Regions from separate parts of the Cytobacillus sp. C11.1 genome, predicted to be linked through region 3. Evidence: riboswitches for the same ligand, from Rfam matches in the RefSeq annotation. Region 3 holds a riboswitch; each other region holds the start of a gene.
What was found. A riboswitch is a leader RNA that binds a small molecule or an ion and turns the genes downstream of it on or off. The one in region 3 is predicted to bind glycine.

Region 1 (10,853 bases), 2.4 Mb from region 3:
TGAGCTTCATGCTGATGAGGTGAAAGTGCAGCACAGCCTGTCGCTTATTATGGTAGTAGGCGAAGGCATGCGCCAAAACATTGGAACCATGGCCAGAGCCTCCAAAGCACTCGCTAAAGCGAAGGTGAACATGGAAATGATTAACCAGGGTTCCTCTGAAGTGAGCATGATGTTCGGGGTGAAGGCTGTGGATGAGAAACGTGCTGTACAGGCGCTATATGAAGAGTTTTTTGCTGCAGTGGCGGCAGTTTGAAGCTATGGCAGCATAGATGCAGAGAAAGCAGCCAAAACGCGGAGTGAAAAAATTGAACCGAATTTATTCACCGCGATAATTCGGAGCGTTAAAAAGTGGAGATCTGTAGGTGAATAGAGCCTAATGCAAAAAGGAGTGCCCGGCCGGAAGACGGGTGCTCCTTTTTTGATGGAAACGGACAACTTGAAATCAAGGTGAATTAGAATGTTTTCAAGCTGCAAATAAAATTAAGAATCTGCAAATAAAAAGGGATTTGCAAATAAATTTAGAAATCTGAAAATAAAAGCTTGAACTTGCAAATTAGAAGTTCTCTATCCCCTTTGGCATAGGGTATTTTTAGCTGAATCAGTGTCCAAATAAGCCACGTTGCAGAAAAGTATAGAAAGGCCAGAGGGTTATGCTAAATAAATCAAACGTTTGATTGAAAAAATTGAGAATTATTTTTTTAAAAATAAAAGAATGAAAATGACTCAAATATCCAAAATAAAAAGGAAACTTTTTCAATTTTGGAAGGGGTAAAGTGATGAAGAAATTATGGATTATAGGATTAATGCTGCTGCTGCCGTTAAACATGGTGGCATCGCCACTCAGTGCTGCAGCCCAGAAACCTTGTATCAGCCAATCAGAGGTGAAGTTTGAAAATGAGTTCCGGAGACTTTGGATTGACCATGTGTTATGGACAAGCAATTATATTACAAGTGCAACAACTGCAGGTGCGGAGGATCAGAAGCAGGTACTGGCGCGGCTGCTGAAAAATCAGGAGGATATTGGAAATTCCATCAAGCCTTATTATGGAGAAGCTGCAGGGAATAAGCTGACAGAGCTGCTCAAAGAGCATATCGTCATTGCCGGTGATATTGTGGATGCAGCCAAGAGCGGGCAGGGAGCAAAGGTAAACCAGCTGAACAAAGACTGGCATCGGAATGCTGATGATATCGCAGCGTTCCTTAGCGGCGCCAATCCTAATTTGAAAAATGAAGACGTGAAAAAGCTGCTGTATATGCATTTGGAATTGGTAACAAATGATTTATCAGCAAGCCTGGTAAAGGATTGGGACGCAAGAATTGTATCGATTGATGAAGGGGTTTCACATATTATTATCATGGCGGATGCCATTACTGACGCGATCGTGAAGCAGTTTCCAGACAAATTTAAAAGCTGATGAAAAGGAACTCCAGTGACATGCTGGAGTTTCTCTTATTTTTCCTTTGACAAAGCTGGCTGTCCCATTATAAGCTAGAGAGCGTGCCAAAAATTGAATTGTAAAATTTTCATATATAGAGGGAGGGGTATCCGCTATGTCAGGAGAACAAAGAAAAAAGATGTACATGCTAATGATTAATATGTTTATTGCCATCGGAAGCTTTGGAATTATTATTCCGATTTTGCCTGCTTATTTGGAATCCATTAATCAGGGAGGTACGGCAGCTGGCTTGATGATTGCTATTTTTGCGGGTGCCCAGCTGATTTTTTCTCCAATTGCTGGGAAATGGGCTGACCAGTACGGTCGCAGAAAGATGATTATATACGGTTTAGCAGGTTTGACATTATCCATGCTGGTCTTTTATGCAGTAGATTCGATTTGGCTGCTTTACTTTTCACGTGTAATCGGAGGAATTGGGGCGGCTTTGCTGATTCCTGCTATTTTTGCATACATTGCTGATATTACAACCATGGAGCAGCGGGCAAAAGGGAATGGCCTTGTCTCAGCTGCGATGTCACTTGGTATTGTAGTTGGGCCTGGAATTGGCGGATTTTTGGCAGACTTCGGCTTGAAAATGCCATTTTTGATTTCCGCGCTTGTATCCTTAGTGGCTGTTATCTTTTCCATTGTGCTCCTTGAAGAAAGCAGCACATTGCAGCAGCCTTCTGCGGACGAAATGCCTGAAGAGGAACCAATGGTCAAGAAGCTGGCAATGTCTGTTAGAAAGCCTTACTTTATTCCGCTTGTTATTACATTGGTGATGAGCTTCGGACTGATGGCATATGAATCGGTTCTGGGACTTTATCTTGATAACCAGTTTGGTGCTACTCCGCAAGAGATTGCCATTATGGTTACCTCAACAGGGATTATAAGTGTAATTGTTCAGCTTTTTGTCGTGGATCGGGTTGTCAGCAAGTATGGAGAGGGAAAGGTGCTGAATATCTTTTTGGCAGTCGCGGCTTTTGGCTTCCTTGTGTCGCTGTTTGCAGGCAGCTATGCCATTTTCTTTGTCATTTCGCTTATTATTTTCCTGGCGACATCCATCCTGCGTCCGGTTTTAACAACGCTTATTTCAAAAATGGCCGGTAATGAGCAGGGATTTGCGATGGGCATGAATAATGCTTATATGAGCATTGGAAACGTGCTTGGCCCAACGATTGCCGGCGTGCTTTATGATGTCCGGATCTCGTATCCGTTTGTTTTGGGGTTAGCTTTATTGTTAGTTACTTTATTTATCACAGTTGCCTGGCAGAAGAAGGCGCCTAAGCCTAAAGCGGCTGTATAGATGAAAAAGCTTGAAGACATTTGTCTTCAGGCTTTTTGTGTGTTGAACGGAAAGGTAAAAGAGATTGCATAAAGTTATTTTACTAGCCACTATAAGAAAGATTCCGGACCGAATCCAGAGATATTAAATTGTGGCAATTTTGTGAAAGAAACGCAGATCGGTTGACACTTTTAAAATACCGTAGTATTCTGAAAATAACAAAAATTATTGAGCGAATGACGGCTGCGGGAGAGAGCAACGAAGAGGCCACCGAAGGAGCAAGCTTCAAAAAGACCCTTGAAGCAAATCTCTCAGGTAGACAGAACCGCAGCGGGACGCATCTCTGGAGAGCGCGCATGTATGATGCGACACCAAAGGGGTTAAACTCTCAGGTAAAAGGACAGAGAAGGGGGAGGAAAATGCTGCCCCTGTCTGTCCTTTTTGTGTTTGGCAGCTTGTTTCCAGAAATGCGGATGGAGGAACTCAATATGAATATGAATATTAATGCAAACCGGGCGACTTTGCTGATCTCCTGTCCGGAAAGGCCAGGCATCATTTCAACCGTATCCAATTTCCTATTGGAGCATAAAGCGAATATTGTCCATTTTGACCAGCATACAACCGATCCGCTGGCAGGCATCTTTTTCATGCGGATTGAATTTGATATGAATGATTTTGATGAATCATTCCCAAAATTGAAAAAGGATTTGCCAGAGATGGCCAAGGAATACTCAATGGAGTGGAAGCTGAGCGGCAAGGGTGAACGCAAGCGGATGGCGATCTTTGTTTCAAAAATGGACCATTGCCTGCTGGAGCTGATTTGGCGCTGGAAGTCAAAGGAGCTTGAGGTGGACATTCCTTTAGTGATCAGCAATCACCCTGATTTAAAGGAAGTTGTAGAGGGATATGGGATTCCTTATTATCACATTCCGATTACGCCTGATACAAAAGCTGAAGCTGAGCAAAAAGCGGTAAAGCTGCTGGATGGGAAAGTCGATTTCATTGTCTTGGCGAGATATATGCAAATTCTTTCGCCAAGCTTTATATCCAGGTATCCGAATAAGATTATCAACATCCACCATAGTTTCCTGCCTGCCTTCGTGGGAGCCAATCCTTATGCAAGGGCGTTTAACCGCGGAGTCAAGCTGATTGGGGCAACAGCCCATTATGTAACAAATGATTTGGATGAGGGACCAATCATCGAGCAGGATGTGCAGCGAGTCAACCATCGCCACACCGCACAGGATCTCAAAATCGCCGGCCGCCACGTCGAAAGGCGGGTTCTCGCCCAGGCAGTGGAATGGCACGTTGAAGATCGAGTCATTGTGCATGGGAATAAGACGATTGTGTTTTAGGTACCAGGTACCACCCGAATTTTGTCGAAAAATATGCAGAAGAGCATCCTTAGAGTTGTATAACATCATGAGAGAAGGTGAGCAAACATGAAAAAGAAAAAGTTATCAATGCTTGAAATGATAAAGGAAAATAAAGAAGAGCTTTTGAAGGACCGCCGTCAGCTTGAGAAGATTGAAAAGAAGATTGACGATAAATATGCAAAAGCCCAATAAGGAAGAGCGCCCAGCCTGGTTGAGAACAGGCTGGGTGCTTTTTTTATATTGCGCGTGGGTTCTAGTGGAAGGGATCCAATTGTATGCGGGAAAAGAAAAGAGGAGATGAAGGATATATCATCAACTTTTCCGATATATCGGCAACTCCCCTCACTTTCGGTCTAAGGCAGCAAAAAAGCGCCCGGAGAATTCCCTGGGCGCCTACTGATGTTATTTTTGTTTAAAGTATTCCACAAAGGCGTGGTAGATTTCCGTTCCCTGATAAAAGAACAGGCTGGAAGCTGTTAATGAAAACAAGCCAATCATTATGAATCGAATCCACATCATTTCGTTTTCCTCCTTTAATTGTTTTTTGGACAATTAAGGAGTGTGGATCATGTAGTTCGCCTCGTAGAAAATGGGGGTGTAAAAGATTTTTTTCCTGCGCGCGATTATGTGAAGCGCGCTGTATAGGAGAAGGATGATCGCCAGACTGCCGAGTGCCAGTGAGGCTGAATCCTGTGTGAACACATATTTCTTAGGATTATCCTTTAAAAGAAAGCTCTCCGCAAGTTCGGAAACGGTTATGGCTTTGCTTTCGTCCATAGGAATCCCGTTAAAATGGACGCCGGGGTATTGGGTGATGAGGAAGGATAAGAAAATGGACAGCAGCAAAAACGGCATGAATCTGGATTTTTTCAACTCCTCACCCCTTTTTAATAGATTGTATTTATCATAACCATGGTTTCCAGATTAGTAAACTAAAAAATTCTGACAATATTCGTTAATATTCTATGAAAAAATTGTTAAGAAAGAAGGGGCAAATGGCCCGGAGGCTTACAGGTATTTGGAAGGGGAGTGCTGGATCTGTGGAACACCACAGATCCAATTTCTTACAAAAGGCCTGTTAAATTAGGCATACATACGTCGGCTACTCTTTACATATCTTCATATTTCTTTAAAACAAGCCTTTTATAATCAAAAGTGAATCGAGATTATAAAAGAGGTGAAGAAATGAGAAATGAGAGATCGATTGATGAGTTAATCAGGAAATTCAATGAGGAAAGCGTAAAGAAGGATATTGACCGCCGCAGCTTTCTTTCGGGAGCAGGCAAGATTGCCGGGTTTTCGCTTGCCCTGGCGATGGCACAGTCACTTGGAGTCGGAAATCTGAATGTAGATGCTGCTCCTAAATTCAGTAAGTATCCTTTCACGCTGGGCGTTGCTTCAGGAGATCCTCTTTCAGATAGTGTGGTTTTGTGGACTAGGCTTGCGCCGGATCCGCTTAATGGAGGAGGAATGCCTAATCATGCTGTTCCCGTCAGCTGGGAGCTTGCTGAAGATGAGCATTTCCGCAAACTGGTTAAGCGCGGAACCGAAATTGCGGTACCGGAATTAGCCCATTCCGTACATGTGGAAGCAGATGGCTTAAAGCCAAACACGATTTATTTTTATCGTTTTAAAACAGGCAATGAGTTAAGCCCAATCGGCAAAACAAAAACGCTTCCTTCTGCCGGTGAGGACGTGGCAAGCTTGTCGTTTGCTTTTGCTTCCTGCCAGCAATATGAGCATGGCTACTTTACTGCCTATCAGCATATGGCGAGAGAAAATCTGGATTTAGTTTTCCATCTGGGCGATTACATATATGAATATGGACCAAAAGAATACATTTCTCCAACTGGAAATGTCCGTGATCATAGCGGTCCGGAAATTATTACGCTGGAAGATTACCGGAACCGCTATGGACAGTACAAGTCTGATATTCACCTGAAAGAAGCCCATGCAGCCTTTCCTTGGATTGTTACATGGGATGATCATGAAGTTGAAAACAACTATGCTGCCGGTATCCCGGAAAAAGGGCAATCCGCTGAAGAATTTATCAAGCGCCGGGCAGCGGCATATCAGGCCTACTATGAACATATGCCGCTCCGTTTATCTTCCATGCCGCATGGAGAGGGTATGCAGCTATACAGGGAATTCACCTATGGCAAGCTTGTCTCATTCCTAGTGCTTGATTCCCGCCAGTATCGTGATGACCAGGCAAATGGTGACGGCAGCAAACCGCATACGCCTGAGTCGCTGGATCCGAGCCGTACTCTTCTTGGACAAGAGCAGGAACAATGGGTTGAAAATAATCTCGCCAGCTCGGGTACCGATTGGAACGTGCTTGCTCAGCAGGTGTTTTTTGCACAGCGGAATTTTGGGACAAGCACATCGCCGAGATTCAGCATGGATGCCTGGGACGGCTACCCGGCCGCCCGCCAGCGCCTGACAGATTTTGCAGCAGCAAAAAGAATGGAAAACCTGATTGTACTGACTGGTGACGTTCATGCGAGCTGGGCTTCCAATCTCCATGCTGATTATAATGAAACGGATTCCAAACTGATCGGAGCCGAGTTTGTCGGAACATCGATTTCTTCAGGCGGAAATGGTTCTGATGTCAGAGCGGATACGGAACGTACGCTTGCAGAAAATCCCCATATTAAATTTTTTAATAACTACCGTGGCTATGTCCGCTGCGAGGTGACATCAGATCAGTGGCGTACGGATTATCGGGTGCTTCCTTATGTAACTGAACCGGGTGCGGATATCTCAACAAGAGCTTCCTTTGTTTTAGAAAAAGATCAGGAAGGCCTGAAGCAAGTATCAACTTCAGCAGTACCGCAGGGTGTGAAAATGACTGCCGAGGTGGAAGAAGATCGTCATCGCGCCCACGCCCGTGCACATGAGAAGCAGCTCGAGAAAAAACGCAAAAAGGTTTTAAACTAAAAAGCGGGGTGAGCAGATGATATCGAATATCGGAATACCAGGCTTAATTCTTGTTTTAGTCATTGCATTGATTATCTTTGGGCCATCCAAGCTTCCTGAAATTGGCCGGGCATTTGGCCGGACGTTAACAGAGTTCAAAAGCGCAGCGAAGGACTTAGTGGGAGACGAAGAAAAGATCGAAGAGAAAAAGCCGGTTTTGGCGGCTGTGAAAAAAGAAAACTAGTAAGGCTGAAACAGGCGAGAGGTGATCGCCTGTTTTTTATTCGGGGTAAAAAGTTTAACGTAATGGACACTGTATCACACATTGTGTGAAACTTTTCACATAATGTTCATTTTTAAACGAGCTCCTACACCGGAAAGTATTATATATTAATACTGTACTTATATTGTTTATGTAAATTTAATGCCATCAGGAGGCAATGACATCATGAAAAAATTATTCCAGCTTCTTTTAATAATTGGACTTGTAATGACGCCTTTTTTTACGAGCGCTCATGTGAAATGGTTCACAAATGTGGTTCCGCAAAAGGAAACCATTGAAAATATATTATCACCTTTATTTATGGGATTAGCATTAACCGCTGCGGTTGTGCTGGCACTATTAACATTAGTGATTCCGAAAACAACGGAATGGGCAAAGATCAAAAAGCTTGATGACTGGCTCTCTGGTTTCCGGAAGTACAGCAGACATATTCTGAAGTACGGAACCGCGGCGGCTTTAATGATTCAGGTCGCGAACGGTACGTTGTTTGCGCCAGAGTTCCATTTAAGTAATATGACGGCTATGATTCTGACCTGGGCTGCAATCGGATTTTTGTTAATCCCTCATCATATCTCCACGAAGATTGCGGCAGTTCTTTTATTAGGATTATTTGTGTACGTAACACTTCATAATGGCATTTTCCATATGCTCGATTATGGTTATTATGTAGCAATTATCGGGGTATTATTGGTAGGCGGCACAAAGCTTGAGAAGGTTGGCTTTCCGTTTCTGTATTTAGGTACAGGTTTATCCCTTTGCTGGGTGGCTGTTGAAAAATGGGTGTATCCAGGCATGTCACTTGATATTGTGGCCAATCATGGTGTTCCGACATTTGGATTTGCACCGGCTGCGTTTGTGGTGATGGCTGCATTCATTGAATTTGTAGTGGGTTATTTATTGGTTGTCGGAATTTTAAACCGTGTTGTCGGCTTTGTTGTGACAGTTATTTTTATCACCACGACAATGCTGTTTGGAATGACAGAGGTCATCGGACATTTTATGATCCATATTGTGCTGATTATTTTCATCATTGAAGGGGTATCATTCTACAACCCGCCGATTAAGCTGCACAAAACAAGGACGGATCAATTTGTGTTTGTATTCCTTAACTTTATCTTTGTGCTTGCAGCGTTCATTTTAATTTATTACCGATTTGCGTAACAATTGACAGCTTAAGCAGAATATAATATGATTAGATTAATAGTTGAATAGTTTCTCCTAAAGGGGAGTAGCTTTTACAGCAGAGTCGTCATTTCGGAGTTAAGAGCTCCCGGCTTTGTTGGCAACCTTACCGTTGTTAGCAAGACCTTTGCCTGTTTCGGGTAAAGGTCTTTTTGTTTTTAAAAAACCTTTACCGCTTGCTGGTAGAGGTTTTTTTATTGCCTTATAAAGCTTGGCAATCAAAATTCCTTAGATAACATAACTGCAAGGAAACAGCGCGAAGCTATCCATACTCAAAGATCAAAAGAAAGGAGACCTGAAAGATGAAGAAGCAAAAGATGTCGTTTTCAGAGCTGATAAAAAAGAACAAAGAAGAGCTCCTTAGAGATCGGGAAGAGCTTGCGAAGATTGAAAAACGTTTGGATGAAAAACACGTAAAAGCGAACTAAGGGAGGGTGTTTAAATGGAATTATCACTTTTATTGGAGTACGGCTGGGTACTGTTGCTGCTGATTGCCTTGGAAGGGCTGCTGGCTGCTGATAACGCACTTGTTTTAGCCATAATGGTGAAGCATCTTCCGGAAGAGCAGAGGAAGAAAGCATTATTTTACGGATTGGCTGGAGCGTTTATTTTCCGTTTTGGTTCCCTCTTTGCCATATCGTTCCTTGTAGACGTGTGGCAGGTACAGGCGATCGGTGCGCTTTACCTTCTGTTTATTGCCATTAACCATATCTTTAGAAAAACACTCGTCAAGAAGGGCGAGCACGAAGCTGGAATGAATAAGGATAAAAAGAAATCCGGATTTTGGATGACTGTTTTTAAGGTGGAGCTTGCGGATATTGCGTTTGCGGTTGACTCCATTCTTGCAGCTGTTGCGCTGGCTGTGGCTCTCCCTGATACAGGTCTAGGGCACATAGGCGGACTTGATAGCGGAAAGTTCTTGGTGATCTTTGCCGGCGGAATGATCGGATTAATTATTATGCGTTTTGCAGCAAACTTCTTTGTGGATCTGCTCCATAAGAGACCAGGCCTCGAGATTGCTGCTTTCGGGATTGTCGGCTGGGTTGGCGTCAAATTGGCTGTCTACACGATGTCTCATCCGGCATTGGCCATCCTTCCTGAAGGCTTCGCCAAATCGCCTGAATGGAAGATCACTTTCTACGCAGTTTTAATTGGGATTGCATTGGCTGGCTGGTTCTTATCGAAGGAAAAGCAGGAAGCACCTATTGAGGAAAAAGCAAGCTAATAAAAAGCAAGGCGGAGAACTCTCTGCCTTGTTTTTTTATTGGAAAAGAAAAAAATGTCCACGAATCCGGCGATAATAAATAGATTTTAAGGAGCTCTGCCATTCAGCTGGAAGAGCTCTTTTTTCAATCAAACGTTTGATTGAATCTTGCCTGGCCCAGTCTGCTCATGCCATTCGGAACGGAGGATACCCATTTCAATCAGGTTCCAATATTCATCCCTCACCTTATTTGTTTGCCTGAGAAGTCCTTCTTTTTGGAAGCCTGCTTTCTCGTATACTTTTATTGCGCTTCTATTAAAATCAAACACACCAAGGCTGACTCTATTTAATTTTAACTCATTGAAAGCGATGGCGAGGATCTGCCGGATCATTTCGGATGCATAGCCTTTTCCGCGAGCAGCCGGGCTGATAAAGACTTTTCCAATCCGGGCACTTTCATTTACGCGGTCAATTCTGCTCAGTGAGATATGGCCAATGACTTCATCTGACGCTGCTTCTATTACTTTATAAATGTACTCCGTGCTGTTTTCTTGATTGGCAAAGCTACTATACTTGATCAGCTGCTCTTGGTCTAGTGGAAACTTAAAATGGGCACCGCTCCATTGAACCATGAGTTCAGGGGTTTTGATCCAGCTTTTAAGCAGGTTAAAGTCTTCTTCTGTAAAAAAAATTAATTTTATCATGGAGGCCCTCATTCCTTTATATATCTATTTCTCTTATTATAAATATATAATAAATAATATAACTCTATCACTTTAAAAGAGTATAAAAAGCAATTTAATCAAACGTTTGATTGAATGGCTGCAGCACCTTGGCAGACGAGGGTGATTGCGAATGTGAAAAGGGGATTTATTGATGAAAAAGAAGATGATTTGGATAGCCGGCAGTGTGCTGATTTTATTATCGGCTGCATTGCTTGGTGCAGGGAATTATTTTTACAATGTGGCCATCAATCGGAGCCATGATCCGGTTGATTTATATAAAGGGAATGCGCAGACTGTCAGCGCTGCGTTGGAGGAGGAGACACAGGCGAAGCTGGAGGAGGTTATGGAGTGGACAGAGGAACAAACCTTTGACCAGCTTGAGATCACCTCAGAAGATGGCTTGAAGCTAAAAGCCCGCTTTTTACAAAATCCGGAATCGAACG
Region 2 (10,853 bases), 820 kb from region 3:
TTAAAAAAAGGTGGTGTTAAAATCAATTGAGCACAATCGAAAGAATGGCTGAGCGAATTATTAAAGATGCCGTCAGGAGCCATGCCTCAGACATTCATATCATTCCCCGCAGAAAAGATACTCTTATCCAGTTAAGGTTTGGAAGCAAACTGACTCCAAGGCTTTATCTTCCTAGAGAAGAATGCGACAGACTGATTTCACATTTTAAGTTTACTGCTTCAATGGATATTGGTGAAAAAAGGCGGCCGCAAAGCGGAGCTTATTCTCTTGAAATCGATGGACAAATGATTGGACTCCGTTTTTCTACTCTTCCTTCCAGCTACAATGAAAGTCTCGTAATCAGAATTCTTCCCCAGCAGGAACAAATTCCTTTCTTTCAAATCAGCCTTTTCCCAAACATGACAAGAAAAATGCTGGCTCTGCTGAAGCATGCTCACGGCCTAATAATTTTTACTGGTCCAACCGGAAGCGGCAAAACCACAACACTGTATTCCTTATTAAATGAGACTTCCCATATGTTCCACAGAAATGTCATAACTCTGGAAGATCCAATTGAAAAAGTAAATGACATGGTTCTCCAAGTCCAAGTTAATGAAAAAGCAGGCGTTTCCTATGCTGCCGGTTTAAAGGCTATACTTCGCCATGACCCGGACATCATTATGGTCGGTGAGATCCGAGATGCAGAAACAGCCAAAATAGCAGTAAGGGCAGCGCTGACTGGTCATTTAGTTTTGAGCACAATGCATACAAGGGATGCAAAAGGGGCTGTACATCGTCTAGCTGAATTTGGCGTAAACATGCTTGAGATTGAACAGACTCTAGTGGCGGTGACGGCACAGCGGCTTGTGGAACTTACTTGCCCATACTGTGAGGGTGAATGTTCGCCTTATTGTTATGGATATGGCAGATGGAAGAGGGCAAGTGTATTTGAACTCCTGGCGGGGAGAGCGCTGAATGCTTCCATAAAAGAGGCCAGAGGGGAGGCGAATGATGTGAATTATCGTACGTTAAAGGAGGTAATTACAAAGGGGATAGCCCTTGGCTATATTAAGGAATCGGAATACAGCAGGTGGGTGCATGACAATGAACCAACATAAATGGACAATTAATGAACAAGGATATTTTCTAAAAAATACAGGTGATCTTTTGTCCAGGGGATATCCATTATCTGAAGCATTAGAATCACTAATACACCAGCTTCCAAGCAAAAGAAAACAGGAGATAAGCCAGTGCATCTCTGAGTTGAAAGAAGGATACCCCTTTTATCAAATTCTTTCCAATATGAACTTTAATAAAAGCTTGATAGGATACGTGTTTTTTGCTGAGCAGCACGGAGGTCTGGCAGCGGCGTTTCTTGATGGCAGTGAAATGATTCTGAAGAGAAGAAAGGAAGTTGATAAGTTAAAGAAACTAATCGCATATCCTCTTTTTTTAATCCTAATTACCTCATTTCTCTTTGTTTTCGTAGAAAATATACTATTGCCCCGTTTTTCTTCTTTGTTTGTTTCGATGAAACTGCAGCCTAATTTCTTCACAAAAGTTGTCTACCTTTTTGGCGAGCTTCTCCCTTTGTTATTGATCCTAAGTCTTTTCAGTATCATTGTTCTGCTTGGCTACTATTTTTTTAGTTTTCGAAAGCAATCTTCACTTGATCAGAAGCGGAAAATTGTGAGAATTCCTGTCGCAGGCCCTTTTCTTCGTCTGTACTATACTCACTTCTTTGCTGTGCAGCTTAGTTATCTATTAGCAGGCGGCCTTTCTGTGTTTGAAGCTCTAAGTTTATTTGAGAGACATGATAAACAGCCATTTTACAGGGAGATAGGCGAGGTTATGAAAATAAATTTGCGCAAGGGAGAAAAGCTGGAGGATATTTTAATAAGTTTCCCTTTCTTTGAAAGGGAGTTATCAAACATTGTAAGGCACGGGCAGAAAAATGGAAAATTGGATCAGGAATTAATCTTCTTTAGCAGGCACTGCTTAGATCTGCTTGAGGAAAAAACAGAAAAGCTGCTCAAACTGATTCAGCCGCTTTTATACTTGTTTATCGGCTTCTTGATTGTATCCATGTATCTGGCGGTTTTACTGCCAATGTATCATTTATTGGAGGGATTTTAATGAAATTACAGAAAGTCAAAAATGAAAAGGGATTCACACTGATTGAGATGATGATTGTTTTGCTGGTTATTTCAGTGCTGTTAATCATCACCATACCGAATGTGACTAAACATAATTCAAAAATTAACAGCAAAGGTTGTGAGGCTTTTATTCAAATGGTTCAAGCTCAGGTTCAGGCGTATGAGATAGATAAAAAAGCACCACCAGCTACTATCCAAGAATTAGTAGATGAAGAGTATCTTACTGATAAAACAAAATCATGTCCGAATGGGGATGAGATTAAAATTTCCACTGATGGAAAGGTTGAACTTGCAACCCCTCCTCCTGCTTCTCCAGAGACAGATACATCAGGAACATGATGAAAAATCAACAAGGATTCACTCTAGTTGAATCCCTCTTCGTTCTCAGCATATTCATCATTATTGCCTCGATTACGGCTGTTTTGGTTAAGCCACATTTCCTCTACTTTGAAAAACAAATGTTTTTTTCCCAATTAAAATCTGATTTGATGTATGCCCAGCAGTATGCAATAACTCATCATACAGATGTGGTCGTCCAGTTTGTACCAGACCAGCACCTTTATACCGCACAGGTGAAGTTAGGTTCGGATATCATTATTAGCCGGGAATATTCTGCTTTGTTTGAGATAAGGAAGGGGACCATGCCTTTGTATTTTCAGTATGGACCTAGCGGGAACACGAATAAATTTGGCAGCCTTTATATTAAGATTGGCGAGGAAAGGTACTTGATTACTTTTTTAATAGGGAGAGGGAGGTTTTATGTGGCGAAAGAATGATGGCTTCCTCATGGCTGAGCTGCTGCTTTCATTATCAGCCTGGATGATTGTGGTGGGAGTACTTTTCCCCCTCATAATAAAAGCGGTTGAGCACTCTGTTGAAATGGAACAGGATTTTGAAAGCACACAGCTCCTTTATGAAAGCTTGCAGCAAACTGTGGTTGAAGGGTATTCGCCTTCCGGTAAATCTATTAAGAGGAGCCAAACAGTATATGAAATCTTTTTAAAGGAAAGCGCAGAATTAACGGAGGTTTGTGTAAAGTATGAAGATATATTTAAGAAAGCCAATGAGAAATGTGAGGTATATAAATAGCGAAGGCTTTACCATGCTGGAGATGCTTTTTGCTTTTTCAATATTCTTGATGCTTGTTTCCTTTTTGCCGCTTAGCTTTAACTTTCTCTTTCAGGACTGGAAATTTGATGCAAGGACACAACGGCTTGAATGGCTGGTATTTATCAATCAGATGAAAAAGGAAGTCAGGCTTGCAGATTATGCAGATGTCTCAAATGAAAGAATTGTATTAAAGATAGCCGGGCAAAACGTAGTATATGAAAAATACGGTTCAAGCCTGCGGAGAAGAGTGGACTTGAAAGGCCATGAAATTGTTTTGCAGCAGGTTGATTCTATTTCATTTACTAGCATTAACGGAGGATTGGAAATGGAAGTGAAAGATACATTTGCCCAGGTATATTCTGCCTCCCTTTATTCCTATATAAATTGGGAGGGTACTAATGTGCCGTAACGAAAAGGGATTTGTTTATCCTCTTACATTTACAATTATTCTTGCTGCTTTCCTTTTGCTAACGATCCAATTGGAACAATATTTATCGGAAAAAAGACTCATCGAAGAAGCGAAAACGGTTTTAGTGCAAGAGTATTATTTATTAAACGCTCTCAAGAACACAGAAAGATTGCTGAAAGAGAAACAGGTATATGATTTATCAGGTTATTATTACTTTGCAAATGGGCATGTATCCTACAGTATGGCACCCCTAGCTTCGAGTTTGTACCAAATCACATTCAGAACAAAACTAGGCTCTGATTCCGAATTCACAACGTACGCTTATTATGACATCGATTTGGAAAAAGTGATAAAATGGAGTGAAAAAAACTGATTGGGGAAAAAGGATGAAATCAATTTACTTAATAGGATTCATGGGTGCAGGCAAGACCACCATAGGTAAAGAACTAGCGGCTTATGTGAATAAAGAAGTAATTGATACTGATGAAGAGATTGTTAAACGTGAGAAAAAAAGCATAATTGACATTTTTGCAGAACAAGGTGAACTATATTTCAGATTGCTTGAAACTAAAATACTGCAGGAGCTGAATAACCGGGAAGCTGTTATCACAACAGGCGGCGGAATAGTCGTTAGGCCTGAAAACAGGGAAGCACTAAAAGGGAAAGGGAATGTTTTTTTTCTTTATGCTACACCGGAGGAAATATTTAAGCGTCTTGAAAATGATCAATCTAGACCCTTGCTTGAAGGGGATAAAATGAAAAAAATCCGCGAGCTGTATGAAGAAAGAATGCCTTTATACAAAGAAGCAGCAAATGTAATCATTGACACGACCCATAAAGAAAGTGGCGTTATTATTAATGAAATTATAAGCCGTTTAGAATAATTTTGCCTGGACATACTTGTTAATGACGACAATGTGAAACTTCTAAATGTGCAGTTTCCATCACAGTTAGTTGGGTGGACCATGAGCGGAAAAGGCAGGTGTGTCAAATGAAATCAAACGAGTACGTAAAATATATCACACAGACTGTAGTTAAATATATTGACCAGCCCAAGGATGAACGAAAAAAGCACAGGATGGAGAAAAAGGAAATGAAAGAACCCTTTCTATTCAGGTGGTTTGGCGTACTTCCTTATATTTTCTACTTTGCCCTAAATAAGAAAAAACATAAATAGCACCAAAACAGGAAACCGGCAGCAACTGCCGGTTTTTGCTTTTATGCTTTGTTCAGACAGCGCTGTCTGTCAGATAAAAGAGACCTCCGTTAATGATGGAAATATTAATTTTTGGCTCATATTGCTCTTTCAGGGCGGTTTTTTCAGTTTCGTAGCTTTCGCCTTTTTCCTCAGCATCCTCATAAAAATGCTCCAGCAAATCCAGATCCTTTTTCCAGCGCATCCTGGCATCATCTGCCCAGCTATGCTCTTCCTGCTCAATCCCCATCTTTAAAAAATTCGCTACCCTTGATACACCGCTTTTCGGCATAATGAGTGGAGAAAGAGTAAAAGAATAATCAGGGATCTGGGTGTTAAATTCATTTTAAGCAGCTTGTCATGGAAGTCCTCCGCCATTTGCCCATTTATTAATTGGAGGCCAATCGATTTGAAAACGTCTCTCTTCCGGTCACATTGGTAGGAGATTCGAACGTTCATACCCAGCCAGGGCCGTAATGGAGTTTGCTGGCCGGGAGCATGATGATGATTTTCATAAAGTCTGATATAGCCTGCAAGGTTTCGGGCAGACTCAAATATTTGGTGCAATCGGGGGGATCCAAAATGAATGATCTCTCCTTTTAAATGGTCAGGAGCCAGCTGCTGGTTTGTAATAAGGGTCAGCTGCATGGGATTTGGGATACCGCCTGTTTTCTCCAAGTAATGCCAATAGAACGGCCGGTTCATGAGTTCCTTATCAAGTTCGATGGTAAGCTGAACTGTCATATAACCTGGGCCTTTATTGACAATCTCACATCCATTTGCGTGAAAATATCTCTCAAGAAATTTATGAATTTCCTGTTGCTGCATTCAGTCCACCCTCTTTCATATCCTCTGCAAATTGAATCATGCTAGTTAAGTTCTCCATTTTAATTCTCATCTCACCCTCTGAAGATGATTTTCCAAAAATATCAATAAGGTGATCATCAATGTTGCCAAATTCAAGCTTTGTTAAAATATCATCCAAATCTCCAATAACTTTTTCAAACAGGTTGATTTTCTCATATAACAGTTTCAGAACATGCTCTTCAACTGTATTCTTAGTGGCAAAGTTATAAATCAAAACATCCTTCTCCTGGCCTAGACGATGGATACGGCCAATCCTCTGTTCAAGGCGCATCGGATTCCATGGAAGGTCGAAATTAATGATATGATTGCAAAATTGAAGGTTTATTCCTTCTCCTCCTGCTTCTGTTGCAATGAGAACCTGGGCATTCTTTTGAAAAAGTTCTCTCATCCAATCCTTTTTGCCCCGTTTGAACCCTCCCCTAAAAGGGACTGAGGTAATGCCGTATTGTTTCAAAAACCATTGCAGATACATTTGGGTTGCACGATATTCTGTAAAAATAATTACTTTATCATTTATTTTTTGGATTAATTCAAGAGCCTTTTGGGCTTTTGAATTTTGCTGGACAGCTTCAACCTTGGAAACAAGGTATTGAATTTGTTCCTGGAAAGCTTTAGTAGGCTCTTCTTGTTTTTTGAGCATATTCTGCAAAGTGAAATAAACAGCCTCCCTGCTGCTGCATGCTTCCCTTTGCAGAGTCATTACAGAAAATTGGCTGGAACTCACCCAATCGCCTTCTCTTCGCAATTCGGTTACAGCATCATATAGCTCTCTCTCTGCCTGGGAAAATTCAATCGGAATGGTTTCAACATGTCTCTTGGTCCATTCGATCCCTGTGTCCGCCCTGCGGTTCCGAATCATAACTTTATTTACTAGCTCTTTTAAATGTTCATCATCATTTAACGAACGTGAATCTTTTTTATAACTCTCATAAAAGGCCGACTCGTTGCCGAGATGGCCGGGTTTTAGGAGGGATACCAAATTAAATATTTCTCCGATCCGGTTTTGGATCGGAGTTGCGGTTAACAGAAGGCAAAATTTCTTCTTTAAATTTTGCACAAACTCATAGTTTTTTGTTTTATTATTTTTAAGCTTGTGAGCTTCATCGATTATGATCAAATCATAGTCCAGGCTGTAAATGATGTCCCGGTGGGGATTCCGTTTGGCGGTGTCTATGGAAGAAACCACAACATCACATTGCTCCCATACATAGCTTTTCCGCTGGGCAACTGCTGGGATGAAAAACTTGCTGTTCAGCTCCATTGCCCATTGAGATACCAGGGAAGCCGGAACGAGAATCAACACTTTTTTTACTAAACCTCTTATCATATATTCCTTTAAAATAAGACCAGCCTCAATCGTTTTCCCAAGACCAACCTCATCTGCAAGGATGGCTTTTCCGTTCATGCTTTCAACAACCTGCTTTGCTACTTCCAGCTGATGGGGAAGCGGTGTCAGATTAGGCAGGTGCTTTGGAGCCTGAAGGCCTTCAAATTCGGGAATGACCGTATGCTTTTCAACTTCTACAGCCAGCTTATACAGTTCCCAATTTCCCCAAGGACCATCGTCTTCTATTCTCTTTAAAAATTCATCCTGCCAGGAAGAATCAAAGCCAATTTGCACCGTCATAAAAACAGCTCCTTTAATCTATATAAACATATTGCCCAAACCTGGTTTAGGTGGTAGGATGATAATAGCTTTGAAAGTTTTGAAAGTTAACACATTAAATTTAGTTTATCGAAATAATGGAGTCATTATTTTTCTGTTTGGTATAAGTATGACCAACTTGGGAAATTTTATAAATGCGAATGATAACAAGGGGAGAGACTACGTTTGTAGCGCCGAAGGAGCAAGCAAATCCTGTGAATCTCTCAGGCAAAAGAACTCTTGTTTGACGCAGCTCTGGAGAGTGCTTCTATAAAGGAGCCACCCAAGGGGAAAGCCGATTTCGGTAAACTTTCAGGTGCAAGGACAGGGATCTTCTCAATTACGAGGGGATACTCTGTCCTTTTTTATGTTTCCTACACCGTTTTAAAAAGATTATGAGGGGGACGAGTAAATGTCACAGTTAAAGCGCACACCTTTGTATGAGGTGTACAAAGATTATGGAGCAAAAACCATCGATTTTGGGGGCTGGGACCTTCCTGTACAGTTTTCAAGCATTAAAGAAGAACATGAAGCAGTCCGTACCAGGGCTGGCCTTTTCGATGTATCCCATATGGGTGAGATCGAAGTGAAAGGCATTGACAGCCTTGCTTATCTTCAAAAAATGATGACAAATGATGTTTCAAAATTAAAAAACGCTGGTGCTCAATATACAGCGATGTGTTATGAGAATGGCGGAACTGTTGATGATTTACTTGTCTATAAAATTGGCGATGACCACTATCTGCTAGTTGTAAATGCATCAAATATTGAAAAGGATTACCAATGGCTGCAAGACCATGTTGAAGGCAATGTGGAATTGAAAAACCTTTCGGAAGATATGGCGCAGCTTGCACTCCAAGGACCGCTTGCTGAAAAGGTAATGCAAAAGCTTGCTGGAAATACAAGCTTGGGGGAAATCGGCTTTTTCAAATTTCAGCAGGATGTTGATCTGAATGGAAAGAAAGCCCTTGTTTCAAGAACTGGTTATACTGGAGAAGATGGTTTTGAAGTATACTGCGATGCGAGGGATGCTGTAGCATTGTGGAATGAAATACTTGAAGCAGGCAAAGAAGATGGCGTGCTTCCATGCGGCCTTGGCGCTCGGGATACACTCCGATTTGAGGCTAATCTTGCACTATATGGCCAGGAACTTTCCCCTGATATAACACCGCTTGAAGCAGGAATTGGCTTTGCTGTAAAAGTGAACAAAGAAGCTGGTTTTATCGGCAAGGAAGTTCTGAAGCAGCAAAAAGAAAATGGGGTTCCCCGCAAGCTTGCCGGGATTGAAATGATTGACCGCGGAATCCCGCGCCATGGCTATCCTGTTTATAAAGGAGAAGAGCTTATCGGGGAAGTGACAACAGGCACCCAATCTCCAACCTTAAAGAAGAATATTGGCCTTGCACTTATTAAAAAAGAACATACTGAGCTAGGAACAGAAGTGGAAGTAGAAATTCGCGGCAAACGTTTAAAAGCAAAAATTGCATCTACACCTTTCTATAAAAGAGAAAAGAACTAACCGGGGGGAGAAAACGATGAAACATCGCTATTTACCGATGACAGAGTCTGACCAGAAAGCAATGCTCGAAACGATCGGCGTTAAAGCTGTGGAAGAGCTTTTCAGTGACATTCCTGAAAGCGTAAGATTTAAAGGTGAATATAAAATAAAACCTGCAAAATCTGAAACAGCACTAATGAAAGAGCTCACTTTAATGGCACAGAAAAATGCCGATCTTCGCACAAACACCTCTTTCCTTGGAGCAGGTGTATACGACCATTACATGCCGGTTATCGTTGACCATGTATTATCGCGTTCAGAATTTTATACTGCTTACACTCCTTACCAGCCGGAAATATCCCAAGGTGAGCTTCAGGCAATTTTTGAATTCCAGACGATGATCTGCGAATTGACTGGAATGGATGTCGCGAACTCCTCCATGTATGATGGTGGAACGGCTCTTGCTGAAGCTGCAATGCTTAGTGCGGGAAATACACGCCGCAAAAAAGTGCTGATCTCAAGCAGCGTTCATCCTGAGTCAAAGGAAGTTGTCAAGACTTATGCGAAGGGCCAATATATTGAGGTAATTGAAATTCCTCACAAAGATGGTGTAACAGATCTTGACGCGTTAAACGATATGATTGGCGATGATATTGCAGCAGTAATCGTCCAGTATCCAAACTTCTTCGGAAGAGTAGAGCCACTAAAAGAGCTTGAAGAAATTATTCATGCACATAAATCAATGTTTGTGGTTTCAAGCAACCCGCTTTCTCTAGGAGCATTAACGCCTCCGGGAAAATTCGGAGCAGATATCGTGGCTGGGGATGCACAGCCTTTTGGGATTCCTACAGCTTTCGGCGGGCCGCACTGCGGATATTTTGCCGTTACATCCAAGCTGATGAGAAAAGTTCCGGGACGCCTCGTTGGCCAGACTGTTGATGATCAAGGGCGCCGAGGCTTTGTTCTGACGCTTCAGGCTCGTGAGCAGCATATCCGCCGCGATAAAGCAACGTCCAACATCTGTTCCAATCAGGCGTTAAATGCTCTTGCTGCATCTGTAGCAATGACTGCTCTAGGAAAGAAGGGCGTTAAAGAAATGGCTGTTTCCAACATGCAAAAAGCCCATTATGCCAAAAAGCAGTTTAAAGAAAATGGTTTCGAAATAGCATTTGAAGGCCCTTCATTTAATGAATTTGTCATTAAGCTGAACAAGCCGGTCAAAGAAGTAAACAAACAGCTTTTGGAAAAGGGCATTATTGGCGGCTTTGATCTTGGCAGAGATTTTGCTGACTTGAAAAACCATATGCTAGTTGCTGTAACTGAATTAAGAACGAAAGAAGAAATTGATACATTTGTTAAAGAAATGGGGGATTACCATGCATAAGGAAGATCAGCCACTCATCTTTGAAGTAAGTACAGCAGGGCGTATCGGTTACAGCCTCCCTGAAATGGATGTTCCGGAAACAGATTTAAGCGAACTTCTCCCTGAAGGTTATTTAAGAATAGAAGAGCCTGAACTGCCAGAAGTATCCGAGCTTGATATTATGCGCCATTATACGGCTCTCTCCAAACGTAACCATGGAGTTGATTCAGGATTCTATCCATTGGGATCATGCACCATGAAATATAATCCTAAAATCAATGAAAATGTTGCCCGCTTTAACGGGTTTGCCCATTTGCATCCCCTTCAGGATGAAAGCTCTGTACAAGGTGCATTGGAACTTATGTATGATTTGCAGGAGCATCTGATTGAAATTACAGGAATGGATGAAGTAACGCTTCAGCCGGCTGCCGGGGCGCACGGAGAATGGACTGGACTAATGATGATCCGTGCTTACCATGAAGCTAATGGCGATACGAAGCGTACCAAAGTTATAGTTCCTGACTCTGCCCACGGTACAAACCCGGCTTCTGCAACAGTAGCAGGATTTGAAACAATAACCGTTAAATCAAACGAAAACGGTTTGGTCGATTTAGAGGACTTAAGAAGAGTG
Region 3 (10,853 bases):
ACAAAAGGCGCCACTTCCGATCATTTAGCTCATGAACTTGGACATGCTCTATTGGTTCGTGAAAATGGAAAGTATGATGATCCAATTAATCCGGATCCAGCTGATAAGATCCACAACACGGACCCATGTAATTTAATGAATAAAGCAATAAAAGGTATTAATATAAAGGAGAGACAATGTGTAATTGTGAATGACAGTCCGCTCTTAAAAGAGTGGTCGCCGCCTTCAGATATGTTCAGGAACATTCGTTTGCGGGGCAGTTTACTTATCAGGGACGATGATTCATCTATATTTGATCCTCATGCAGCTGATACAGAAACCCATATCATTAAGCCCTTTGTAGAAAAGCTTGGACCTTTGAAAACGCATGAAGCTTATGCTATTGGCATTTTTACGACGGATGAAGTCCAAATCTTTATTGATTACGACTGGACATGGAATTTTGATTCCTCTATAACACTCGAAATAGGCATGCGTTTATATGAAGATGACGATATAGCTGGCGGACTCATTTTCGATGACCTCGATGGCAAGAACTCAAAAATAGTGAAAATACCAAAAGATGCAGTTGATTTTGAAGTGAAATTAAATGTTTTGAACGAGGATGAAAATGAACCAACGTTTGGAAGCCTTAAGCTTTTTATTTCTAACGAGATAGGCTTTTCAGGAGACAATTAACTCATAGATTTTTATTATAAAAGAGAAGGCACAGTAGCTGGAAGTTACTGCGTTCTTGAGGTTCACGTAAGTTGGATATAAAGACAAAAAGCCTTCCATCAAGCGATGAAAGGTTTTTTGTATGTAATCAATATTTAGTCAGAACAGACAGAACTTCACCGGTGATTCTTTGCGCTTCCTGCTCTAATGCTGCGGGAAGGGCGGTAGCGATCGGGTGAAACACTTTAACGATATGGTAATCCTTGAATCCCTGTACCTGGGCGGCAGTTGTCCCCTGTACCATAAACTTATCAGTACAGATGGCTGCAGAAGGGATCCCGAGTTTTTCTAAATAGATTCCATCAAGCACACTGCTTGAGCTGCATGACCCTCAGTCGCCGACACCTGCTACAACGGCATGGCAGGACTTCAATTGATCGAGCATAGCGTCAGGAAACGGCAGGGAAGGGTTCTTTTTATCGAACCAGACGACTTCCGCATGATGATTTTCCCGAAACTCCTCAGCCAATGCTGATAAGAATACATCAGAATTTCTTTTTCCGTTGTTGATAAAGGCAACTCTTTTACCGCTTACATCGGATAGCCTGGGAGCCAAATGGTTTTCTGTTTCCACAGGACCTTCGGTTGGATCAAGTACAATAACCTTATCTGTCAGAATCAATTCTTTTCCTCCTTTCGCAGTTTTCTATCCGCTGCGAGTCAAACTGACCCGTTTTAGCAATCACTTCATGTAAAGCCTGACAGACGAACCTGCTTCGTCACCGCAATGGATTGACTGACACTTCCCCAGCCTGGGATGAAAGAAGAGAATCTTCCGGCAGGACCGCCTCCGGTTACCAGCAGGAGATCATCCGGTGAAGGGAAGGCAGTAACCCATTCGTCTTCTCCATTAGCCACTGGTTCCAGTCTCAAGCCAAACTGATAAAACTCCGATTTTTTTCTTCTGGCATGTCCGAAAAGAAAATCCTTTACTCTGGCTTTATCCCATCCATGCTCCAATAGAGTGGTCACATGTTCGGGGCAAAGCACAAGCGCACATTGCGTGCTTCTCTGCATATGGAAGGTTGCCACATTGGTTATCATGTCCGCAATAGACATCAGAATCCCTTCCGGCTTATGTGCGACATGGTTGTTAATCTGGTGAGGCCCTTCTGAAGCAAAAGCAGTCACTGTGCTATCACTTCGATTAAAGCCCCTCTCTAGATGAAGGGGATCCCATTCAGGAACATCCGCTTCCCCAATGCAAAAGCTGATTTTTCCCGGATGTCCGATTGTCGTTTGGTCGAATTGAGAGGAGCCGCCTGCATTCTTCATGATCAGGCCAATCGCCCGTCCAATGGTCGCATTCGCTCGATGGGCGCCTCCCATCAGGTTTTTCCCGGTATTGAGCCCGATTTGATGAATAATCGGACCGTTAACGATCAAAAGGATGGACGCGCCACCTGTACTTGCTGTAGGACCGTGAACGCCAAATTTCGGATCCAGCACAGCCTCCATAGCCGCCATGACGACCGGCATATAAGCAGGGATGCAGCCCGCCATTACGGCATTAATTGCCACTTTTTCAGCCGTAATGAACCGGTTTCTCTCTGGGATCGTTCCTACAATGTCAGACGGCTGTGCCTTTACATAATCAAGCATTGCCTGAACTCTCTCAGGGGTAGGGGGGATAATCGGTAGACCATCTGTCCAGCCCTTTTCGAAAAAGTGGTCTGCTGCTTCCTGAGCTAGGTTGAATTCTAGTGTCTTGGAAGAAAGTTGGGTCATTGTGTCACCTCCTATGTAAATACTTTTTCTGCCATTCTATTATATCGTATTTAAGTTAATTTATAAAAATATTTAGACTATTTAAACAACAAGTGTATTTGATTAAATAAGGTCAAAATCTTAAGTAGCCAGACAAGGAAAGAATTATCTTATTGCCGGCCTATCAGCAGAAGCTATACAGAATTGTCATAGGGCTATCGTTAGAGGAATGAGTTTTTAAATCTAATTCTTCCCCCGATTCATTGAACCTCAGACTTCCCACTGAATAATATATGGGCAGAGAGTGTGTACCTAATTAATACCTCAACTTTACTTGTGGGAATTTTTCTTTTGGGAAGTGAAGATCATGCAGACTTTTTATACAGTACGTTCAGGTGATACGCTGTATGGGATTTCCAGCAGGTGGGGAATTCCGGCTGATTCTCTTATTGCGGCAAATAATTTGAAGCCTCCTTACACGATTTATATAGGTCAACAGCTGTCCGTTCCACCTGGAGTTGACGTTGTGCGTGTTAGGCAAGGAGATTCAGTGTATAAGATATCACAATTATACAAAGTTCCGCCTTCATTGATCATAGAGGCGAATCAGCTTCAGCCACCCTATGTCATTCAGCCCGGTCAATTATTAAAGGTTCCGCCAGGTGTTCTTTATTACATCGTCCAGCCAGGAGATACATTGTATCAGCTAGCAGTACGATTTAATGTCATAACAAACGGGCAGCCAAATTATGAGCTTATTCGAACTGTTAACCAGCTTCCATCCTTCCAAATAGTTCCAGGAGTGAAGCTAAGGATTCCATTTGCCCCTCCTGGCGGCCAAGGCCTGATTGCCTATACTTCTGATCGGGGAGGGCAATATGATATTTGGTTATATAATCCCCGGACAGGGGAGAACGTGCAGCTCACCAGTGGATTGGGTGACTCCTTCTCAAGTCCAGAATGGTCACCGAATAGCAGGAGAATTGCGTTTGTCGGAAAGAACAGAATTGTAAATGTTATTGATGTTGCAGCAGCTACCATTGCTCAAATTGACCAGATGGATGCTGAGGCAGAATTCAAATTGGATTGGTCGCCTGACAGCAGCCAAATTACTTATACGAAGCAAGGCCACATTATCTTGTACAATGTTCTGTCTCATCAGGCACAATTCATTCAACTGCCTGATTCAACAGATGTTCAATGGTTTCCGAGCGGCAGGGAACTGCTTTTTCAGGCACCGGATGCATCAGGAATGAGTCAGCTTTTCCGAATTCAAACAGACGGATCCGGGAAACAGCAAATTACACGTAACACAGGAGGGCGGCTTAATAATGCTCAGCTATCGCCCGATGGAAGCTTTGTCCTTTACACAACACCAGGCGTCAGCATTTCCATCATTCACACCGTTGAGCTTTCAACAGGCAATGTGTTTGAAGTAAAAGGCGGGCCCCTTGCAAAAAATTATTATCCGACATGGTCTCCTGATTCTTCGAAAATTGCCTATAGCGCTACCGCCTATGAAGATAGAGGATATTTTTCACAAGTTCGAACGGTGGGGAGGCGAGGAGAAGAGGATCGAATTTGGGCTATATCCAATTGCTTCGCATCGCCTGTCACGTGGTCAGCAGACGGAACAAAAATAGCCTATCTTAGCGGGTGCAAGGAACAGGAATTTGCCAGCGAAATGTGGGCTATCGACCTCCGTCACCCCGTCCCGATTCGACTAATTGCTGGAATTAACATTCAGTCACTTCAATGGTCTCCGACTTCCATCATGGATGGTACCCTAAAGAACACATATACGAACACCGTCTATAAGGTTCAATTCCAATATCCGTCGAACTGGCAAAAAGTGAACGAAGAAAGATACGAAGGTGCTGACGGTTTTTTTCAAATTTCGGCCATTTCAGCTGGTGAAAACTTGGATGAGGTGTGCCGTGGGGAAGCTTTCCATCCATTAAGGCCCTATGGATCCATGCCAAGCATACTGAAGGCTCGAGTCCAAAGCCAGGAAGCCTGCTACATTTTCCCCTCTGCGGACCAGCCAGCAGAAATGTTGAATCAATCCGCTTTAATTGTAAGGTATCCAACTCCCGTTATAATCCAAGGAGAAACTTACAATTACTTTATCTTATGGGCAGACAAAATGCATTTGAAGGAAATTGCTTCGAGTTTAACTTTTTTATAGAACATGGGGGCTTGTCCCCCGGTTCGTTAAATTGTTACCGTACTTGGGGGACAGGCCCACACACTATTTAATCGATTCCTTCACTCATCAAAAAATAGGAAAACTGTATTTCATTGTACCAACTCTCCGTGAAATTATTCAAACCAAAAGTTTATACAATCCTTCCAAAACTTTTTGGGGGTGCTTTTCTTTTGGGATTTATGAAAATCCTATTTTTGAGAAAATTTAGAACTCTTTTTGTTCAGATAAACAAATCATTTATCCTATCTTTTAGTATTTACACAAATAGATTTCATCTTTAAATTGTTATACTTAAGAAAGAGACAATTCGAGGGGGGGAATCTAAATGAAAAAAATTCTAAAAAATGGAAGCGCTTTTATAGGTGTAATCGTGGGTGCTGGATTTGCTTCCGGGCAGGAAGTTCTTCAATATTTTACTAGTTTTGGTCTTATGGGTATTTTCGGCGCAATTATTGCAACCGCTTTATTTGCTTATGCCGGAATGACATTGGTATGGTTAGGCAGCAGCATGAAAACTGCATCACATAAACATGTGATCTATAAGATAAGCGGCCGGTATCTAGGGTTAGTTATTGATTATATTCTTATTTTTACATTGTTTGGTGTAGGCGTAGTAATGATAGCAGGTGCAGGGTCAAACTTAAATCAGCAATTTGGTGTGCCTGTCATAATAGGAACAAGCGTTATGACGATTCTTGTTCTTTTAACCGGGATGTTAAAGGTTGACCGTGTTGTTGCTATCATAGGCGGGATTACCCCATTCTTAATCTTCTTTGTGATTATCATTTCTATCTATAGTTTTATAAATGCCGACGGATCATTCCTCACTTTAGATCGTGTAGCCAAGGAGCATCCAACTACTCTTCCAAATTGGTTTATTTCTGGTATTAATTATGTGTCCTTTAATACGGCAGTAGGTGCATCTATGGCAATCGTTATGGGTGGAGCAGAAAACAATCGTAGAACTGCCGCATTAGGTGGATTAGTCGGAGGTATTGGGCTGGGTGTTCTCATTCTGCTGAGCCATCTAGCTATTTTTTCTAAGATTGAAAGTGTTGGCAGTATGGATATGCCAATGTTAGCTATTGTTAATAATATTTCTCCTGCTCTAGGTACCGTTATGTCGATCGTTCTCTTTGCAATGATTTTCAATACAGCGATCAGTATGTTTTTCTCATTTGTGGCTCGTTTTTCAAAGGTAGGTACACCAAATTTTAAAAGGTTTTTCGTCGTAACAATGATTGTAGCATTTGCTGCAAGTTTCGTAGGATTTACAGATCTTGTTAGCCACTTCTACCCACTAATTGGTTATCTTGGATTGATCCTAATTGCCGTTTTAATGATTGCACCAATTAGAATGAAGACGATTCAAAAAGGAAAATACCATGAAAGCGAAACGTATACAAAAAAAATAGTGAACAGCTAAATACTAAACCAATAATATTATAAAGAAGGAGAGCAGTGTATAAATACGTTGCTCTCCTTCAACTATAGTATCTTTTTTTCACTTTTACCTCTTTTTAACAATCCTAAAAGAACCTTATTTCAATTCCACTCTAAATTTGATATTGATAGGGGTGCGGTCTTGTCGCCACCAAATCAATGGGAATGTTATTACAATTATTTAAACATGGAGAAAGATGAATCATATATTGAAAGAGATTTAATGTATTTACCAAATTCAAATTTTCATTCGAAAATAGACACATAAAAAGCTCACTCTGAAGTGAGCTTTTTATGTTTAGAGAATGTATAAATCAGAACCTGTTTTTAATCTTCTTGTTGTTTTTGAATTGTTCTAGTAGGTAAACTCCAGGCGAATCGATGCGAAATTACTCGTAATATTAAAGTAATAGTAAAAAGAATATAGAATTGATAGGACTCTGATAACCACTCCATGCCTATAATAAACCCGGCAAAAATTGCCCATAAAAGATATACATCCTGACGTAAAACAATTGGCTTTTGTTGAGCTAAAACATCACGAATAATTCCTCCACCTGCACCGGTTATTGCGGCTGAAAACATAACAGCAAATAGAGGTAAGTTAATTGATTGTGCATACATAGCCCCCTGAACAGCAAATGCCGACAAGCCAATTGAGTCAAAAATACTCCATTTCGTTAGAAGTTTAACTGCGCTACTTGGCAATAAGATGACGATACTTATGGTGATAATAGCAACGATAAAAAGAGTGGTTTGCTGCCATAATTCTATGATAGGAATACCAGTAAAAAGGTTTCTAATAGCGCCGCCGCCAAATGCAGTAATTAATCCTAGAACATAGGCGCCAATAATATCGTATTTTACTTTCAACGCAATGACAGCCCCACTCATCGCAAAGGCAATGGTTCCGATCACGTTCAAAACATCCCAAACCATACAACCCCCCCTAATCATTGAGTAAGTATCTATGTCCTTGTACCTGTGAGTTTTACCTATGTTAGAAGGCCTACCCCGTGGGTGTGTGAAGCACTATCCAGAGAAGCGTTCTGCAGTGGTCTTTTTTACCTAAGAGATTCAACTTTTCTAAAGATTTTCCCTTTCGGTGACGTACCATACATTCTCTCCTACAGCAGTCTTTCGCAAGTTTTATTTTTATAATTATACAGTATAGAAGGCAGGCTTATTTAGTGTAAGTGAAGTAAAAAGAGAGTGGAAGGTAGAAAAAGGCCAGTGAGAAGTGGGAAAGGATTCATGTATAGGTAAGAGGGGCGAACTGATTTCATATAACCACTTGGCCCCCGAAGGTTTGCAAAACTTCAAATTGCCCGCTATAGATCATGAGGATTGGTTTTCGATCTTGGGTACGGTATATCGGTGACTCAAAAGATCGTTATATAACGACCTTTTGAGTCATCTTTTTTTAAAATGATCAATATAAAGTTGCAGCCTAAACCTCTGTTGCTTCCCGAATTTCACCTCGAAACTTCCTTTATTATTTCATGAAGTTTTTCAGGTTTTAAAAATGATGATATAGATTCTTCAGTTTGAAGGGTAAGAGCAGCACCTGCAAGTCCTAATTGGCAAGCACTAAATAATGATTCTTCGTTCATGATTCCATATATGGCACATGAAGCAAATGCGTCATCAGCCCCTGTGACATCCACAAAATTCGTTTTGAAAGGAGACAAATGCCCGGATTCCTCAGCAGAGAAATAAAAAACCCCTTGGTCACCAAGCGTGATGATAATTTTTTGGACGCCACGCTTTCTAATTTTTTCACAAGCAATTTGGCAGTCCTTGATTGAGTCAATTTTTATGTCAGCAAGGATTTCTGCTTCTTCTCGGTTAGGGAGTATTAGTTCTACTCCGTCAAGGCAAAAAGGAAGTTTTTGTGCTTTGGCTGAAGATACAGGGTCAATATACAAAGGAATGTTTACATCTCTGCAGCGTTTAATCATATAACTTATACATTTCTTGGGAATATTCGTATCCAGAAAAACGGCTTGTGAGGCAGCAATATGGGACCATTTTTCCTCGAACATGGAAGTTGTTATTCTTTCGTAAATAGTCATATCAGCCATGGAGACAATACTTTCACCATCAATATCTAACAAGGTCGTATAAGTCCCGGTCCGTTCTGTTGGCAGCACCCATACTTGACTAATATCAACTCCTACACTTTTCGTTTCCTTTAGTAACCAGTTTCCCTCTTTATCGTCTCCTACACAAGCAATAAGAGAAGTGTTAACACCGAGCCGACTTAAATTTTCGGCAAAATTTCGTGCTACACCGCCACAAGTCTCCGTAATTTTTACTGGATTTGATGAATAGAGACGCACCTTCTCATTTGTTCGCGCTTTCCGGTCTGTGTTTACTCCTCCAATACATACGATCGACGATTCGTCTCTCAGTATATAGCCACGGCCTTTGATTTCACCGCGTCTCGTCAGGTTAGCAATATAATTAGCAACTGCAGGTCTTGATAAACCGACTTTACTTGATAATTCTTGCTGTGAAATGAAAGGATTCATTCTTATGTGATGTAAAATTTGTTGCTCTTTATCCATGAAACAACCTCATTCTCCTTAAACGTTAGTTTAATTGATAAACAATTGTTTGTAAATGCTTTAATCTTAAACCCCATTTTAATAGATTATTTATCGGCTATCTTTATAACAAAATTGCCTTACCGGACAACATTTTTGCTACTGGCAAAAGATAAATAATACATGAGCTAAATGATCTGGACGGTTGATTTAGTCAATCCATTATAACTAAAAAATAGATTGCAAAAAAGTCTATCGGTAATTTATATTGGAGATTATGATTTTTTTTGAAATTTTTAAAATCATAATCAAATTCAATTCAATAAAAAATTGTACGAGGAGGAAGTAGAATGATGAGGATGTATCTTTATCCCCTGTTGGTAGTGATAGCAGCTAGTAGTTATGGTGTAGTTTCAACCATCATAAAACTAGCAATGCGCAGTGGTTTTTCGGTCTCAGAAGCAGTTACAAGTCAATTTTTTATCGGCTTTTGCATCGCTGTTGGTATTTTCCTGCTTACAAACAGAACAAAATTAAGCCTTAATGGAGTAAAAATTCTTATTTTTGCTGGCGTTTTAACAGGGTTAACAAATATTTTATATGGTCGTTCATTAAACTATTTGCCTGCTTCTTTGGCAGTTGTCCTGCTGTTTCAATTTACATGGATAGGCATGTTGATTTCTTGTATAACAAAACGCCAATTTCCAAGTCGAATTGAATTACTATCTTTAATCATATTGGTAGCAGGAACAATACCAGCAGCTGGTTTAATTGATGTTGGTTTATCTCAAATACCTTTTCAAGGGTGGTTATGGGGGTTAGCAGCAGCTCTTTGTTATTCCCTATTTTTATTTGTTAATGGAAGAGCAACTGCAAGTATGACTACTTCTAATCGGTTAGTATTGGTTTCTTTCTTTGCTTTTATGATGTCGGCAGTGTTTCAGTCGCCGGAAATTATTTGGAATGGGACTTTGTTTAACGAAGGACTATGGATTTATGGTTTGGCATTGGGGTTATTTGGCATGATCATACCGGTCTTCCTATTCAGCGATCGCAGTTCCTAAAGTTGGTTTAGGTATGTCATCGATATTGAGTGCGATTGAATTGCCAATCGCGGTAATGGTATCAGTCATCTTATTAAGTGAAACGGTTACTGCTCTTCAAATAGTTGGTATCGTAACCATTATTCTCGGAATGAGTTTACCAGCCATGCTAGATAGAAATAGATTGTTAAGAAAAAATAAAATTTCAAAACAAAATGCAAAAAATCAATCTAATATGCCAGGTGAATTTAAAAAACATATTAGTTGATGTTTGCATTTCACGTTCACTAGTTGCCCCTTTTCACAAAACAAAGCTTTGGTGATCTTCTTTTTTATTTAATTATTTTAAAAAAATAAAGAGAAAATAAAAGAAGAAATAGTTAATTTTTATTTAAAGCACTATTGACAATCCAAAATGAAACCGTATACTAAACATATGTTCAACCAATAAACATTTGTTTTGAAAGGGGGGTATAAAATGACTGATGAAATGAATGAAAATGAAAAATTAATATTAGATATGATTAGAGAAAATCCATTTATTTCGCAACAGGAATTATCTGAAATAGTAGGAGAATCAATGTCGTCCGTTGCGAATATTATTTCTGGATTAATCAAGAAAGAATATGTTTTAGGCAAGGCTTATGTTTTAAATGAAACAAATCCTATTATTTGCATTGGCGGAGCTAACGTCGATCGAAAATTCTATGCGAAATATGAAATTACTCATGAAACGTCTAATCCAGTCAAATCTTCTACATCGGTAGGAGGAGTAGCAAGAAATATTGCGGAAAACTTAGGAAGATTAGGTGAGGAAGTAATCTTATTATCAGCAAGAGGCAACGATTCAGAATGGGAAGAGATTTATGATTTATCATCCCCTTTTATGAATTTGGAGCATGTCGCTCAATTTGAAAATTCGTCAACAGGTTCCTATACAGCCGTTTTAGATAAAAATGGTGATTTATCAGTCGCATTAGCAGACATGGATGTTTATGAAAATATTACACCTGAGCTGTTGATCAAAAACAGCAATATTCTTAGAAGAGCTAAATGTATCGTAGCGGATTTGAATTGTCCAAGTGAAACGATTGATTTTCTCTGTTCTTTCACATCTAAACATCATATTCCATTAGTCATTATCCCTGTCTCGGCGCCGAAAATGAACAGGCTTCCAAAAACGCT

Region 1: linked by a shared signal. The riboswitch ahead of purU (formyltetrahydrofolate deformylase) and the one ahead of AC3ZVC_RS15360 (trimeric intracellular cation channel family protein) in region 3 are both predicted to bind glycine.
Region 2: linked by a shared signal. The riboswitch ahead of gcvT (glycine cleavage system aminomethyltransferase GcvT) and the one ahead of AC3ZVC_RS15360 (trimeric intracellular cation channel family protein) in region 3 are both predicted to bind glycine.

The regions. Positions count from the first base shown of each region.
Region 1 is NZ_CM176935.1:463,438-474,290, reverse strand. It holds gene AC3ZVC_RS02455 (aspartate kinase) at 1-253, shown strand, start outside; gene AC3ZVC_RS02450 (glycosyltransferase) at 777-1,415, shown strand; gene AC3ZVC_RS02445 (MFS transporter) at 1,552-2,742, shown strand; glycine riboswitch at 2,958-3,059, shown strand; gene purU (formyltetrahydrofolate deformylase) at 3,210-4,076, shown strand; gene AC3ZVC_RS02435 (FbpB family small basic protein) at 4,164-4,289, shown strand; gene AC3ZVC_RS02430 (hypothetical protein) at 4,650-4,970, opposite strand; gene AC3ZVC_RS02425 (alkaline phosphatase D family protein) at 5,283-7,037, shown strand; gene AC3ZVC_RS02420 (twin-arginine translocase TatA/TatE family subunit) at 7,054-7,260, shown strand; gene AC3ZVC_RS02415 (hypothetical protein) at 7,465-8,460, shown strand; gene AC3ZVC_RS02410 (FbpB family small basic protein) at 8,784-8,909, shown strand; gene AC3ZVC_RS02405 (TerC family protein) at 8,924-9,706, shown strand; gene AC3ZVC_RS02400 (GNAT family N-acetyltransferase) at 9,835-10,389, opposite strand; gene AC3ZVC_RS02395 (alpha/beta hydrolase) at 10,562-10,853, shown strand, end outside.
Region 2 is NZ_CM176935.1:2,258,404-2,269,256, forward strand. It holds gene comGA (competence type IV pilus ATPase ComGA) at 27-1,097, shown strand; gene comGB (competence type IV pilus assembly protein ComGB) at 1,084-2,115, shown strand; gene comGC (competence type IV pilus major pilin ComGC) at 2,115-2,474, shown strand; gene comGD (competence type IV pilus minor pilin ComGD) at 2,474-2,911, shown strand; gene AC3ZVC_RS11170 (phosphatase) at 2,895-3,224, shown strand; gene comGF (competence type IV pilus minor pilin ComGF) at 3,238-3,654, shown strand; gene comGG (competence type IV pilus minor pilin ComGG) at 3,644-4,027, shown strand; gene AC3ZVC_RS11185 (shikimate kinase) at 4,041-4,538, shown strand; gene AC3ZVC_RS11190 (YqzE family protein) at 4,646-4,831, shown strand; partial or broken gene AC3ZVC_RS11195 (YqhG family protein) at 4,884-5,677, opposite strand; gene AC3ZVC_RS11200 (DEAD/DEAH box helicase) at 5,655-7,343, opposite strand; glycine riboswitch at 7,523-7,611, shown strand; gene gcvT (glycine cleavage system aminomethyltransferase GcvT) at 7,774-8,880, shown strand; gene gcvPA (aminomethyl-transferring glycine dehydrogenase subunit GcvPA) at 8,897-10,243, shown strand; gene gcvPB (aminomethyl-transferring glycine dehydrogenase subunit GcvPB) at 10,236-10,853, shown strand, end outside.
Region 3 is NZ_CM176935.1:3,075,101-3,085,953, forward strand. It holds gene AC3ZVC_RS15335 (hypothetical protein) at 1-678, shown strand, start outside; gene AC3ZVC_RS15340 (UGSC family (seleno)protein) at 806-1,339, opposite strand; gene AC3ZVC_RS15345 (hypothetical protein) at 1,405-2,445, opposite strand; gene AC3ZVC_RS15350 (LysM peptidoglycan-binding domain-containing protein) at 2,792-4,612, shown strand; gene AC3ZVC_RS15355 (YkvI family membrane protein) at 4,959-6,059, shown strand; gene AC3ZVC_RS15360 (trimeric intracellular cation channel family protein) at 6,404-7,015, opposite strand; glycine riboswitch at 7,122-7,216, opposite strand; gene AC3ZVC_RS15365 (carbohydrate kinase family protein) at 7,552-8,646, opposite strand; partial or broken gene AC3ZVC_RS15370 (EamA family transporter) at 8,985-9,936, shown strand; gene AC3ZVC_RS15375 (carbohydrate kinase) at 10,159-10,853, shown strand, end outside.